DNA from 2 places in the Streptomyces sp. NPDC059668 genome. Region 1 is predicted to be linked to the other one. Evidence: riboswitches for the same ligand, from Rfam matches in the RefSeq annotation. Region 1 holds a riboswitch; the other holds the start of a gene.

Region 1 (7,035 bases):
GTCAGCAGGTCGACGGCCTCTCCGGGCAGATGGCCGCCCTTCACGAGGACCCAGCGGGGTCCGTGGGACAGCAGCCGTTCCGCGGCCCGGCACATGTCCCGCTCGCCCGTCACCTCGATCCCCGTGAGCTCGGCCGTCTCGTCGAGATTCGGTGTCGCCACCGTCGCGACCGGCAGCAGCGCGGTCCGTACGGCGTCCAGCGCGTCGTCGGCCAGCAGCCGGTCACCGTGCTTGGAGACGCTCACCGGATCCACCACGACGGGCACGCCGACGTCCGACAGCAGCCCGGCGACGGTCTCGACGAGCAGCGCGGAGCCGAGCATGCCGGTCTTCACCGCCTGCACCCCGATGTCGTCCACGACACTGCGGTACTGCGCGCGCACCGCCTCGGCCGGGAGCTCCCAGGCTCCTTGCACACCGAGGGAGTTCTGCGCGGTGACCGCGGTCAGCACGCTCATCCCGTGCGCGCCGAGGGCCAGCATGGTCTTGAGGTCGGCCTGGATGCCGGCGCCGCCGCCCGAGTCCGATCCGGCGACGGTCAGGACGCGGGGCGGGACGGCGGGGGTGTTCGAGGACATGACGGGTTCGCTCCGTACGGGACGAGACGGGATGAGGCGAGACGGATGACAGATGACGGGGTGAGGGGCGGCAGGGCGTCCGTGGCCGGCGGCGGCCGTGGTCAGCGGCGCAGCCGCAGCGGCGCGTAGACCACGAGGGCCGCGAGGAACGCCACCCCGTAGGCGAGGTCCGCTCCGTGCAGGGCCCGGGCGACCGGACCGACGTACAGGCTGGTGCTCATGAACGGCACCGCCGCGGCGAAGGCGCCGACGAACGCCACCAGCGCGGGCCACCACGGCCGAGGGCGGGCGCTCTCGGCGGACAGGTCGACCGGCGCGCCGGCGCGCGCCCTGGCCCGGACGAGCCAGTCGACGGCGACGATCGCGACGAACCCGGGAATCCAGTAGCCGACCAGCAGCAGCACGTTCTGGAACCGGGTCGTGGTGTCGGCGGCGTGCATCCACAGCACGAGCGGGAAGCCGAGTACGGCCGCCAGCGCGGCGGCCGCCGGACGCGGCAGGCGTACGCCCATGGTCTGCAGGGCGAGCGAGCCGCTGTAGTCGTTCATGGCGTTGCTGCTGAGGGCGGCCAGGGCCACGGCGAGCAGGCCGAAGGCGCCGAGGACACCCCCGCCGAGCAGGGTGTCGACGCCGCGGGCGGTCTGGTCGGTGAAGACCGAGGCGCCCCACAGGCCGAGCGCCTGGACGGCCACGAAGGACACGCTGACCCCGGCGAGCGTGCACCAGAACATGCGCGGCCGGGATGCCGTGCGCGGCAGATAGCGGCTGAAGTCGCTGGCGTAGGGGGCCCAGGACAGCGCCAGGCTGAGGGCGATGGTGCAGGTCAGGACGAAGGCCCCGGCACGGTCGGCGCCGTGCGCGGAGGCGGTGGCGGCGGGGTGGTCGCCGTTCAGGAGCTTCACCGTCAGCGCGATGAAGGCGGCGGCGAGGGCGAACGTCATCACGGTCTGGAGGCGGTGGATCACCTCGTAGCCGAGGACGCCGAGCGCTCCCTGCGCGCCCATCATGACCAGCACGCCCAGCCAGAACGGCCAGCCGCAGAGCTGGGCGAGCGCGTCGCCGCCGAACAGGCCGATCAGCGCGTCCCAGGCGATCGAGGACAGCCACTGGAGCGCGCCCGGCACCAGCACGGCCCGCCCGAACGCCAGCCGGGCGAGCGGCAGCTGTCCGGCGCCGGTCTGGCTGCCCCAGGTGCCGAGGTAGGCCGTCGGCACCGCGCCCAGCAGGGTTCCCAGCACGACGGCGGTCAGCGCGGTGGAGAAGTCCAGGCCGAGCGCGACGCCGACGGTGCCGGTGAAGACACCGGTCATCGTCAGGTTGGGGGCGAACCACACGGTGAACAGGCGGCCGGGACCGCCGTAGCGGTGGTCCTCCGGCACCGGGGCGATGCCGCGCGCCTCTACGCGCAGATCACCCGGGGCCTCGGGCATCCGCCCGTCGAAGACGCCCTGCGGGCCCCCGACGGCCACTTCACCACGGGCATACGGCAACGACATGAGACATCCCTCCGCCAGTCCTAACTGGTTCAGGTTCGACGGGTGTGATCTCAGCCCTCGTGCGGGGCACCCCGTGTCCGGTTCGGCGTCAGGATAGCCCGGCCCGCGCGTACGTCCCAGGCAGGGGGCGCACGGACCCGCGCGACCGGGAGCGCGAAGCCCGTGGATCGGCGCTGTCGCGGGACGGCCCTCAGGAGCCGGCGCGCGGCTCCCAGCCCTCGTACGCCGCTGTCAGCAGGCCCAGCACGCCGTGCGCGGTGACCTCGCGGGGGTTCGGGTACGCCGAGCCGGCGGCCTGCGCCGCGGCCACCGCCAAGTCGGCCTCCCTCAGGCCGAGTTCGGCGAGGGTGCTCGGCGCGCCCAGACCTCTGGCGAGCTCCCGCAGGGCGCGCGGGACGTCGTCCGTGCCGAGCGCCCGGGACAGCGTGGCGACCGCCCGGGGCGCGGCGGACGCGTTGTAGGCGAGGACGTAGGGCAGGACCACCGTGTGCGTCTCGGCGTGCGGCAGTCCGAAGGTGCCGCCGAGGACGTGGCACAGCTTGTGGTGCAGGCCCATCGTGGTGGCACCGAGGCAGGCACCGCACAGCCACGCGGCGTACAGGGCGCGGCTGCGCGCGTCGAGGTCGCCGGGGGCGGCGGCCACGGCCGGCAGGGCGCCGGCCATCGCCCGGACGCCCTCCTCGGCCATGAGCGCCACGAGGGGCGAGCTGTCGGGCGCGTACAGGGCCTCGACGGCGTGCGCGAGGGCGTTGACGCCGCTGGTCACGGAGAGGGGCACGGGGAGCCCGAGGGTGAGTTCGGGATCGTAGACGACGCTGCGGGGCTGGACGGTGAAGTCGCGTCCGGTGCGCTTTGCACCGTCCTCGGTCAGGCCCCACACCGGCGTCATCTCGGAGCCGGAGTAGGTGGACGGCACGGCGATCAGCGGCAGTCCCGTGCGCAGCGCGATCGCCTTGCCGAGGCCGATCGCCGAGCCGCCGCCGACCGCCACGCAGCCGTCTGCGCGCAGTTCGCGGGCCACCTCGACGGCCCGGGCGGCGACGTCGGCGGGTACGTGCATCCGGGCCTCGGCGTGCAGCCCCGCGCACTGGCCGCCCAGCGCGTCGGCGACCGCCCGGGCGGTGGCCTCGCCCCGGCCGCCAGAGACCACCAGTACCCGGTGGAGACCGAGCCGGGCGACCTCGCCGGGGGTCGCGGACACGGCGGCGCCGGGCCGGAAGACGACCCGACCGGGCCGGGTCTCGTACGAGAAGTCGAGCGGGGTGTCCATGGCGCTCATGCCTGCTCCCGTACGGGGTCGAAGCGGGCGTGCCGGAAGGCGGCCGGGGCGCCGAACTCCCCTGCCGGGGACGGGTCGTCGGGAGCGGCGACACCGCGGGTCGGTCTCTTCCCGGCGGTCGGCACGGCGGCGGTGACCCCGTCCGTGAAGCCGGCGGTGGAGGCGGGGGCGCGGTCGGTCGCGAGCTCGGTCGTGGAGTCGGTCGGTTCGGCGGTCATGCCACTCTCCTGGTCCGGCGTACGGTCCTGCCAGGCGTGTCCGAGGATGCGCCGCGGCGCCCGCGACGGCAACTCCTGGTGTTCCGTCGCACGGCCATCGGTCCTCGGCCGTCGGCCATGGGTCGTCCGCCACAGGCCATCGGCCATGGGTCATCGGGACCGGTCGCCGTCGGCACTCGCGTCCAGGAAATGGAAGCCGGGTTCCGGATAGCGGGTGTGGGCCCGGTGCGGGGCGGACGAGGTGTAGGCGCCCGCATGGGAGAACACCACCCGGTCACCGGCCCGCAGCCCTTGTGCCAGGACGTCGCGGACCAGGACGTCCTTCGGCGTGCCCAGCTGGCCGGTGAGGGTGGCGCGCTCCCTGCGCACCACGGGACGCGGCCAGGAATACGGCCACGGCTCCACTTCGAGGACGGACCAGGGCTGGTCCTGCCGCTCGGTCTCCGGGGTGCGCAGGTGGACGGCGCCGCCGCGGATGACGGCGAAGTCCTCGCTGGAGCCGTGCTCGACGTCCAGCACCTCGCTCGCGTACCAGCCGCAGTACGCGGTCAGCGCGCGGCCGGGCTCGATCCGCAGTGTCAGTTCCGGGTGGGCCGCGGCGAGTCGGGCGAGCCCCTCGCCGTACGCGTGCCAGTCGAAGCGGCGCTCGGGGCGGTCGTAGTCGACCGCCATACCGCCCCCGAGGTCCACCTCGGTGAGCTGAAGGCCGTTGCGGGCCGCCAGTTCCACGGTCCAGGCGACGACGGACTCGGCCAGCGCCAGATGTTCCTCGGCGTGCACGCCGTCGGCCAAGTGGGCGTGCACGCCGCGGAGTTCGAGGTTCGGATAACTGCCGTCGGTGAGCAGGCCGACGATCGTGTCGGCCCGGGCCGGGTCGAGCCCGGCGGCGGTGGCGCATCCGCCGCCGTCCGCAGCGAGAAGGCCGTCGGCCACCGGGAGGTCGAACCGTGGCAGCACCGCCACCCGGCCGTCCGGAGCGTGCCGCTGGGCCAGCCCGGCCAGCATGTACAGCTCGTACTCGCTCTCGACGTGGAAGCGTGTCACACCCCCTTCCAGCGCGTCCGCCAGCTCCGTCGGGGTCTTCTCCGTGCCCCCGAAGACCCGGGGACGGTCCACGGAGGCCTCGGCGACACGGGCCAGTTCGATGCCGGAGGAGACCTTGTACCCGTCGACGTACGGGCCGAGCTCGGCCAGGATCTCCGGTTCCCCGTTGGCCTGGACCGCGTAGTACAGCTCGACGCGATCGGGCAGGGCGGCTCTGACGGACGCGGCGTGGGCGCGCAGTGCAGCCAAGTCGTATATGTAGGCGGGCAGTTCCGTGGGCGACAGGGAGAGGATGCGGTCGCGCACCGCGCGCGTGGGTGTGATCATTTGGGGCACTCCGGGTCGTGTGGCGCAGGATGTCGTCGGCACGCGACAGGGGTGGCGAGCGACCGGACGGCATCGCCGGCCGACCGGTGCGCGACACGGGGAGCCGGGGCACGCCGGGTACACGGAGCGGCGCCGGGTGCGCCGCGGGGAGCGGGTCGGGACGCGAAACGCGTGCCGGGCCCGCCGTCCGTCCCGGGTCCGCCGGCCGGGGTGGAGTGTCCGAGGTGGGCCGACCGAGCGTCCGGTCCGACGCCGTGGCCGGGGACCGGAAGGGCACCGCCGCCGATCTCCGGCAGGCCGGCACCCTCGCTCGCAGGGCTCGCGCCCTGTGGCATCCCACCATCATTCTGATCCGCGACTCCAAACCCGTGGCCCGGATGCGATCTCTACCCGGTGAGAGATCTTCAGCCACCTCGAGCCGCTCGCGGGGAGCCTCCCGGAGGTCTCCCCCCCCGACGCACACCACACCCACGACACCCTCCCACGCCACGGTTCGGCAGGATCGTCACCGGGGGCGTCCCGGCGGTGCGCACCACCGCGGGGAGGTGCCCGACGCGGGAGCGGACACCGGTCTGGTTCAAGGCATCCGGGCCGCGCGAAGGGCCGGCGGACGCGCCGCTGGAGCCGATGTGTGCCCCGAGTCGCACGAGACGCCGCCGGGGCGATGCGCCGGGGAGCGTTCGGGCAGGACGGCGGCGTGGCCGCGTGCGTCAGTACGTCGGTACCGGCCGGCGGGAAGGGGGGAAGGGGGGCCAGATCGAGGCGGGGCGGCTCGGGGCGGGGCGGGGCGGAGGGTGATGGATCGGGGCGGGGCGACTTGAATCGGGGCGGCACGGGGCGGCGCGGCACGGTCGGGGGCTGGGATCGGGGCCCGGGCCGGCGAGGCCGGGCCCGCGCGGGGAGCCGTGACGCGGTTCGGTCATGACGGGGTTCGGTCATGGCCAAGTCCGGTCATGACGGGGTTCGGTCACGACGAGGTTCCGCAAGAGGCCCGGCATGACGACATGACGAGGTGCCCGGCTCCGGACGGAACCGGGCACCTCGTGCGGTCAGCAGACGGCCGACGCGGGCAGTCCGCCGTACTGGTCACCCTTGAGATACACGGCGCTCACATAGCCCTCGGCCAGCCGCACCCACACGTCGTTGACGATTCCGTTGTCGCGGATGGTCTCGCCGTGGGTCCAGCACGACGCGCCACGCGGCTGCCCCGCGGTGACGTGACCGGCGATACCGGTCTGGCTCGACGGGCCGGTACGGACGTTGACGTTCACGTACGGCGTGACGGCGTACGGCAGTCCCGCCGCCGCGGCCTGCGCCCCGGCGGCGCCGGTCAGGAGCAGTCCGGCGGCGAACGCGCCGACACCCGCGGTGATCGACGCCCTGGTCCTCATCCTCATAGTCATGCTGTCCTTCCCCGTGGTGGAATCCCCGGTGCGCTTCCCGGAGGGGACCGCGTCCCGCCCGGTCCCACAGGGCAACCTTGCAAGTTCGGCTGCGGGCAGGGAACTTCTTTCGACCACGATCGAAACGTGCCGCGCACGAGGACCGCGGTGTCCGGCGCACGAAAAAAGGGCCCTCACAGGCTGTACCGCCCGTGAAGACCCTTCGCACCGTCGGGACGACAGGATTTGAACCTGCGACCCCTTGACCCCCAGTCAAGTGCGCTACCAAGCTGCGCCACGTCCCGATGCGCTTCCCCCGCGATGTCCCGCGGGATCGTGCGAACAGAACTTTACCCCACAGCGGGGGCTGCTCCGAAGAGGGCACCGGGCGAGCGACAATCGGGGCATGAGCGGGACATCCGGAAGTGGGCGCGGCGGCGGGCGGGACAGGGACACCGAGGGCAGGGCGCGCAACGCCCGGCCACGGGACGGGCTGGGCCGCCCCCTGCCGTACGGCGCCGACGGCGTGGAGCGGCAGCCGGAGGGTGTCGTGCGCGACCCCGAGCGGACGGTGAGCGAGGCGCAGGCCCTGCTGGACGCGGGGCGCCCGTTCCACGCGCACGAGGTCTTCGAGGACGCCTGGAAGTCGGGCCCCGAGGACGAGCGCACGCTCTGGCGGGGCCTGGCCCAGCTCGCGGTGGGCCTCACGCA
Region 2 (7,035 bases), on a different contig from region 1:
GAGGGCGCCGATGTCGTCCACGGCGAAGAAACCGACGTTGTCGACGCGCCGGTCCGGCAGTGTGTCGAACCGTTCCAGCACGCCGTAGTCGGACCGGCCCAGGCCCACGAACTGCCAGAAGATCGGCTCCTCCACCGCTTCGCGCAGTTGCCGCTCGATCTCGTTGTTGCGATAGACCCCTCCGTCGGAGAAGAACAGCACCAGGGTGGGATCGGCGGCCGGATTCTCCCTGACGTACGTACGCACCTCGGCGATCGCCTTCTGCTCCTCGTTCTGGATGCCGACCGTCCGCATGTCCACCTGCCCCGGCAGCAGTCCCTTCCGCGGCTTCCTGCTCCGCCGGAACAGGCTCAGCTCACCGACCCGGACGTGGAGCCTGAGCCACTCGGGCAACTCACCGAGGGTCAGGTCCGGCAGCCGGGCCGCATGGGAGGCGAACGTCCACGCCTGCATCGCGCCGTCGTCGTCCAACTGCGCGGCCACGGCGGCCATCCGCTCCACCACGTCCGCCACGACGCCCTTCGCGTACAGGAACGACATGGAGCCGGAGGCGTCCAGGATCAGCACCACACGCGCCGTGACGCCCTGCGCGCCGTGCTTCCGCAGGCTGACCGCCACCTGCTCCTTGCGCAGGGAGAGCCGCTTGCGCATGTCCACGGGAAGCCGCTCCTCGCCCGTGCCCGGACGTGCCGCGGGGGCCGGGAGAGTCGGGGGTGGCGGGGGTGCCGGAGGCATCTCGGGGGCCGGGGGAGCATGCGGGGGCGGAGGGGGCGGTACGGCGGCGGGCGGAACCACGGGTGGCGCCACCGGCGCCGAGGTGGCGAGGCCTGGTTCCTCGTCCACGCTGATGCCGAAGTCCGTGGCGAGTCCGGCGAGTCCCGACGCGTACCCCTGCCCGATCGCCCGGAACTTCCACTGTCCGCCGCGCCGGTACAACTCGCCGCCGATGAACGCCGTCTCCGTCGTCGCCTCCATCTCGAAGCGCGCGAACTCCCGCTGCGTCCCGGCGTCGAGCAGCCGCAGCGTCAGCCCGGACAGCTGACCGAAGGTGCCGCCGTCGGCCGAGGCGCCCAGCACGACCCGCTCGATCCCCGGTTCCAGCGAGCGGAGGTCCACCTCGACCGTGTCGGTCGTGACACCGGCGTCCCGTCGCTTGCCCAGGTGGCGTACGGCACCGGAGACGTGCCGTGGCTGGTTGTAGAAGACGAAGTCCCCGTCGCCCCGCACGCGACCGTCCGCACCGAGCAGCAGGGCCGAGGCGTCCGCGTCCGGCGCGCCGGCCCCTCCCGTCCAGACGAGCACGGCCCGTACGGCCCCGACGGCCACCGGCAGGTTGGCGCCCTTGCTCATGGATGTCGATGTCATGGTCCCAGTCTGCCGACAGAACCCGGCCGTCCGTGGTGGCGGACTCCCGCACGTGGCGGTCCGACGGGGTGGTGCCGTCCCCTCCGCGGTCTTCGGGGAGGACGGTGTCCAGGGTCCACCGGACCCTGAACACCCTTCGACGGACCGTCGGAGCGTCAGTCCGCCAACGGCAGGTACACCCGGTTCCCGCTCGCCGCGAACTCCTTCGACTTCTGGAGCATCCCCTCGGCGATCTCCTCGGGCGAGGCTCCCTCGGCCGCGGAACCACCGAACTGCTCGGCGATGTTCTGGCTGATCTTCATGCTGCAGAACTTCGGGCCGCACATGGAGCAGAAGTGCGCCGTCTTGGCGGGCTCGGCCGGCAGTGTCTCGTCGTGGAACTCGCGTGCCGTGTCGGGGTCGAGGGCCAGATTGAACTGGTCCTCCCAGCGGAACTCGAAGCGGGCGTCGGACAGCGCGTCGTCCCATTCCTGCGCGCCCGGGTGCCCCTTGGCGAGGTCCGCCGCGTGGGCCGCGATCTTGTAGGTGATGACGCCGGTCTTGACGTCGTCACGGTTGGGCAGACCCAGGTGCTCCTTGGGTGTGACGTAGCAGAGCATGGCCGTGCCCCACCAGGCGATCATCGCGGCACCGATGCCGGAGGTGATGTGGTCGTACGCCGGCGCGACGTCCGTCGTCAGCGGGCCGAGCGTATAGAACGGAGCTTCATCACAGATCTCCTGCTGAAGGTCGATGTTCTCCTTGATCTTGTGCATCGGGACATGTCCCGGGCCCTCGATCATCGTCTGTACCTGAAAACGCTTCGCGATCGTGTTGAGTTCCCCGAGCGTCCTCAACTCGGCGAACTGAGCGGCGTCGTTGGCGTCCGCGATCGAACCGGGCCGGAGCCCGTCGCCGAGCGAGTACGTGACGTCGTACGCGGCGAGGATCTCGCAGAGCTCCTCGAAGTTCTCGTAGAGGAACGACTCCCGGTGGTGGGCCAGGCACCAGGCCGCCATGATCGAGCCGCCGCGCGAGACGATGCCGGTCTTGCGGTTGGCGGTGAGCGGTACGTACGGCAGTCGCACGCCCGCGTGGACCGTCATGTAGTCCACACCCTGTTCGGCCTGTTCGATGACCGTGTCCTTGTAGATCTCCCAGGTCAGCTCCTCGGCACGGCCGTCGACCTTCTCCAGTGCCTGGTAGAGGGGCACCGTGCCGATGGGGACGGGGGAGTTGCGCAGGACCCATTCCCGCGTGGTGTGGATGTTGCGGCCGGTGGACAGGTCCATGACCGTGTCGGCGCCCCAGCGGGTCGCCCAGGTCATCTTCTCGACCTCTTCCTCGATGGAGGAGGTGACCGCGGAGTTGCCGATGTTGGCGTTGACCTTCACCAGGAACCGCTTGCCGATGATCATCGGCTCGATCTCGGGGTGGTTGACGTTTGCGGGCAGCACCGCACGGCCCGCGGCGATCTCCTCGCGGACGACCTCGGGGTCGACGTTCTCGCGGACCGCCACGAACTCCATCTCCGGTGTGATCTCTCCGCGGCGTGCGTACCCGAGCTGGGTGACCGCCGTTCCGGGGCGACCCCGGCGCGGCTGGCGCGGACGGCCCGGGAAGACCGCGTCGAGGTTGCGGAGGCCGCCTCGCGGCGCGGTGTGCTTGATCCCGTCGTCCTCGGGGCGGACCGGACGGCCCGCGTACTCCTCGGTGTCGCCCCGGGCGACGATCCAGTGCTCGCGCAGTGGAGCGAGTCCCCTGCGCACGTCCGTGTCGACGGTCGGATCCGTGTACGGGCCGGAGGTGTCGTACAGCGTGACGGACCGCCCGTTGGTGAGGTGCACCTGACGGACCGGCACCCGCAGGTCGGGGCGCGAACCCCCGACGTATGCCTTGTGCCACCCGATGGACTGCCCGGTCCCCGGGGGCTGTTCGCCCAGGGACGCGGCCGACGGCTCGTCCGTCTGGCTGGAGGCAGGCGTGCGAACGTCCTTGTTGGTCATGAGACCTACTCCCTACGCCGGCATTACCCGGTAACAGGTTCAGCGGTCGACGCAGCGGCTTCCGTCCGCCGATGTTTCATGTGAAACATCGCTGAGACGAAGGTCAGCGCCCTCTCAGCCCGGTGCTCCGAGCTCCCGCGTGTGCAAAGGTGCTTCCACGCTAGCGTCATGTCTGGCGCGGTGAACAGAGGGCCCTCGCCGTTCTTGCGATGATCGGTCGGTGACCACGATGCAGCAGCCCCCGTTCCCGCCGTCCGAGCCGCGGCGCGGCCCCGGCGACGGCCATGGCTCCGGAGACGGCCACGGGTACGGGCCGGGGGACGCCAACGGACCGGGCGGTGGGCACGGATGGGCCGACACCGACGGGTCCGGCGGCGCCAACGGATCGGGGGAGGGGCACGGGCACGGACCGGGCCCCCTTCCCGGGCAAGGGCACTCGCACAGTCACAGTCACGGCCCCGCCACACCCGTCTCCAAGCATCTGCGCAAGGTCATCGCGGCCGTGCTGATCCCCTTCGCCGCGGCGGTCGTCGTGGGCCTCGTGGTGCTCTGGCCCGGCGGCGCCCCGTCGCACGAGCGCACCGGTGTCGGCTTCGACCGGCAGAGCCAGCAGGCCACGGTCACCAAGATCGACCAGGTGGACTGCAAGTCGGTGAACGCCTCGGGGGAGACCCCGACCGGCGACACCTCCACCGCCGAGGGTTCCTCCGCCCAGCAGCAGGCGACGGGCGAGTGCAAGAAGGCGACGGTCCGGGTGGACACCGGCAAGGACAAGGGCCGTACGTTCACGGAGATCGTCCAGCCGGACCAGTCACGGCAGTTGCACCAGGGCGAGAAGGTCGTGGTCGCGTACGAGCCCTCGGCGCCCAAGGATCTGCAGTACTCGGTCACCGACGTGAACCGGAAGTTCCCGATGGCGCTGCTCGCCGGGATCTTCGCACTGGCCGTCGTGGTGGTGGGCCGGATGCGCGGCCTCATGGCACTGATCGCGCTGGCCGTCAGTTTCCTCATCCTGACGTTCTTCATCCTGCCCGCCATCCTGGAGGGGGCGAACCCCCTGGTCGTGGCGGTGGTCGGGGCGAGCGCCATCATGCTGATCGCCCTCTACATGTGCCATGGTCTGTCCGCCCGTACGTCGGTGGCCGTGCTCGGCACACTGCTCTCGCTGGTGCTGATCGGTGTACTCGGTTCGGTGTTCATCGGCTGGGCGGCCCTGACCGGCAACACCGACGACAACACCGGTCTGATCCACGGCCTGTACCCGTCCATCGACATGAGCGGTCTGCTGCTCGCGGGCGTGATCATCGGCTCGCTCGGTGTGCTCGACGATGTGACGGTGACACAGACCTCGGCGGTCTGGGAGCTGCACGAGGCGAATCCCACCATGGGCTGGCGGGGCCTGTACCGCGCGGGCATCCGGATCGGCCGTGACCACATCGCCTCGGTCGTGAACACGCTCGTCCTGGCGTACGCGGGTGCCGCGCTGCCGCTGCTGTTGCTCTTCTCGATCGCGCAGAGCAGCGTCGGCGCGGTCGCCAACAGCGAACTGGTCGCCGAGGAGATCGTGCGCACCCTGGTCGGCTCGATCGGTCTGGTCGCCTCGGTGCCCGTCACCACCGCGCTGGCGGCCCTGGTGGTCTCGGCGGACCGTCCCGGGGCCCGGATCGCCCCCACGGCGGCCACAGGGCCGCCGGCGCCCGTACAGGAGCCCTCGGGGGGCCGGGGGCCGGTGCGGGGCGGCAAGGGCCGTCGCCGCAAGCACTGAGGCCTCCGCGCACCCGCCACGGGTGTGCGGAGGAGTTTCCCCAGGGATGTGCGGAAGCGTTCCTCCACGGGGGCGCGGGTCGTTTTTTCAGCCCGCGCTCTGCTCCTCCGCCAGGATGCGGTCCAGCGCCTCGTCGAGGTGGGTGTCGAAATCCGCGAGGGAGCGTTCCTGTCCCAGCGGTACGAGTTTGTCGGTGCGGTCGAGGAAGGCCACCAGGGGCGCCGCGCCGGACCGGAACAGGGCGTGGTCACCGCCCACCTGAAGCCGGATCAGCACCTCGCCGAACGCGTCCGGATCGGCGGGCGCGATGTGCACATCGCCGTCACCGCACGGCCGGCCCACGCCGTCGATCAGCAACTCCCGCCCGAAGGCCCAGGTCACGGGCGCGTCACCGGGCAAGTGGAAGGTCAGCCGCACGGCGTAGGGATCACAGGTCTCGTAGCGCAGCTCCACCGGGATGCGGAAGGACAGCTCCTCCGACACGAGGAAGCTCATCATGACCTCTGCCTGTACCGACTCGCGCATCGCCTACCCCGTCGTTTGCCGTCGACTGGCCAGGAATCGTCCCCCTGACACTGCTGAAATCTTGCTCAACGTACACAACAGATCACAAGGAGTGAGTTTTCAGATGCTGATAGAGATCGCGAGTGACCCCAGTAGTCTGCCGATCTCACCTTGCAATTGTCGTGCCGCCGGTAGCAGTCGGTCGGCCTGGTGGACAGGGAGAGAAATGGCCATCGTCGCGGCGGTCGTCCCCGCGGTGATGGGCAGCGCGGCACACACCGTCCCCAGCGCGTACTCCTGCCGCTCGGTGACGGGATCCATCCGTCCCGTCCGCTCCAGACGTCGCAACAGACCGGCCTCGTCACGCACCGTGTACGGGGTGAGCGACCGCACGGGATAGCGGTCGAGGTGGTCCCGGCGGGCCCGCTCGTCGAGCTGGGACAGCAGACACTTGCCGATCGCGTGGGCGTGCCCGGTCTCCCTGAAGTCGGCCCACTCCTCCACCGCCGGACTCCCTGGGGTGGCCGCGACGCACATGACCTCGATCTCGCCGTCGCGGTAGACCGCGTAGTACACGGGCGCACCGATCGAGTCCCGGAACCGGGCGAGCGCGTCGCTCACCGTGCTGCGACGTTTCTGCTGGGCTCCGCTGCTGCTCAACCGCTCGGCTGCCTCACCGAGGAAGAACAGACCCTTCTCCCGGCACAGATAGCCCTCGTGGACCAGGGTGCGCAGCAGGTGGTACGCCGTGGGCAGCGCGAGTCCGGCCTCCCGGGCGAGCTGTTTCGCGGGGGCTCCGTGCTCACGCGCGGCGACGGCCTCCAGGAGACGCATCGCCCGTTGCACGGACCCGATCAGGGTCGTGGGGTGCGGCTCCGCGGGCGCGGCCTCCAGGCGGCCGGTCCGCGCGGCCGGCAACGGTGCGCGGATCTCCGCGGGCGAGGAGCGCGGCTGGGCCGGCGGGGCGTAGGAGGCGGCGGAGGCACTGGACCGCTGGACGGGTGGAGTGAGTGATTCTGCGGGTGCGGTGTCGACCGTGGCCAAGGGGCACTCCCGAAGCGCGAGGGGAACCGCCCGTGCGGGGGGACACGGGAGGGGGCGCTGCCCGCGGGGAGTCGGCCCCGCGTCGAATTCCGGACTTTAACCGCCTGCCACCGCTCACAGACGGCCCCGCCGGAAAACTTCCCTCGGCCGAGGGAACCTGGAGTTCCCTTTGCCCACCTGCCGTTACCCGCGACTCACCCGGTGGTGCGTCACCAGTCGCCGCGTGAGGACGAACTCGACGTGAACTTGCGCACCACGTAGATCAGGCCGCCGACGAGCGCGACGAACACCAGCGCCTTGAAGAGCAGGCCGATCACCACGGTGAGCACACTCACTATCACCGTGCCGAACACGACCAGAGCGATGACCGGC

What was found. A riboswitch is a leader RNA that binds a small molecule or an ion and turns the genes downstream of it on or off. The one in region 1 is predicted to bind thiamine pyrophosphate.
Region 2: linked by a shared signal. The riboswitch ahead of thiC (phosphomethylpyrimidine synthase ThiC) and the one ahead of ACFV2J_RS39235 (purine-cytosine permease family protein) in region 1 are both predicted to bind thiamine pyrophosphate.

The regions. Positions count from the first base shown of each region.
Region 1 is NZ_JBHWEL010000102.1:9,728-16,762, forward strand. Features, by position in the region: gene thiD (bifunctional hydroxymethylpyrimidine kinase/phosphomethylpyrimidine kinase) at 1-578, opposite strand, end outside; gene ACFV2J_RS39235 (purine-cytosine permease family protein) at 680-2,074, opposite strand; TPP riboswitch at 2,064-2,158, opposite strand; gene ACFV2J_RS39240 (maleylacetate reductase) at 2,265-3,344, opposite strand; gene ACFV2J_RS39245 (hypothetical protein) at 3,350-3,571, opposite strand; gene ACFV2J_RS39250 (type III PLP-dependent enzyme) at 3,722-4,942, opposite strand; gene ACFV2J_RS39255 (SH3 domain-containing protein) at 5,992-6,345, opposite strand; tRNA gene ACFV2J_RS39260 (tRNA-Pro) at 6,556-6,629, opposite strand; gene ACFV2J_RS39265 (DUF309 domain-containing protein) at 6,731-7,035, shown strand, end outside.
Region 2 is NZ_JBHWEL010000006.1:121,110-128,144, forward strand. Features, by position in the region: gene ACFV2J_RS07425 (VWA domain-containing protein) at 1-1,365, opposite strand, end outside; gene thiC (phosphomethylpyrimidine synthase ThiC) at 1,521-3,350, opposite strand; TPP riboswitch at 3,343-3,499, opposite strand; gene ACFV2J_RS07435 (YibE/F family protein) at 3,571-5,115, shown strand; gene ACFV2J_RS07440 (SsgA family sporulation/cell division regulator) at 5,203-5,640, opposite strand; gene ACFV2J_RS07445 (IclR family transcriptional regulator) at 5,740-6,537, opposite strand; gene ACFV2J_RS07450 (DUF5326 family protein) at 6,873-7,035, opposite strand, start outside.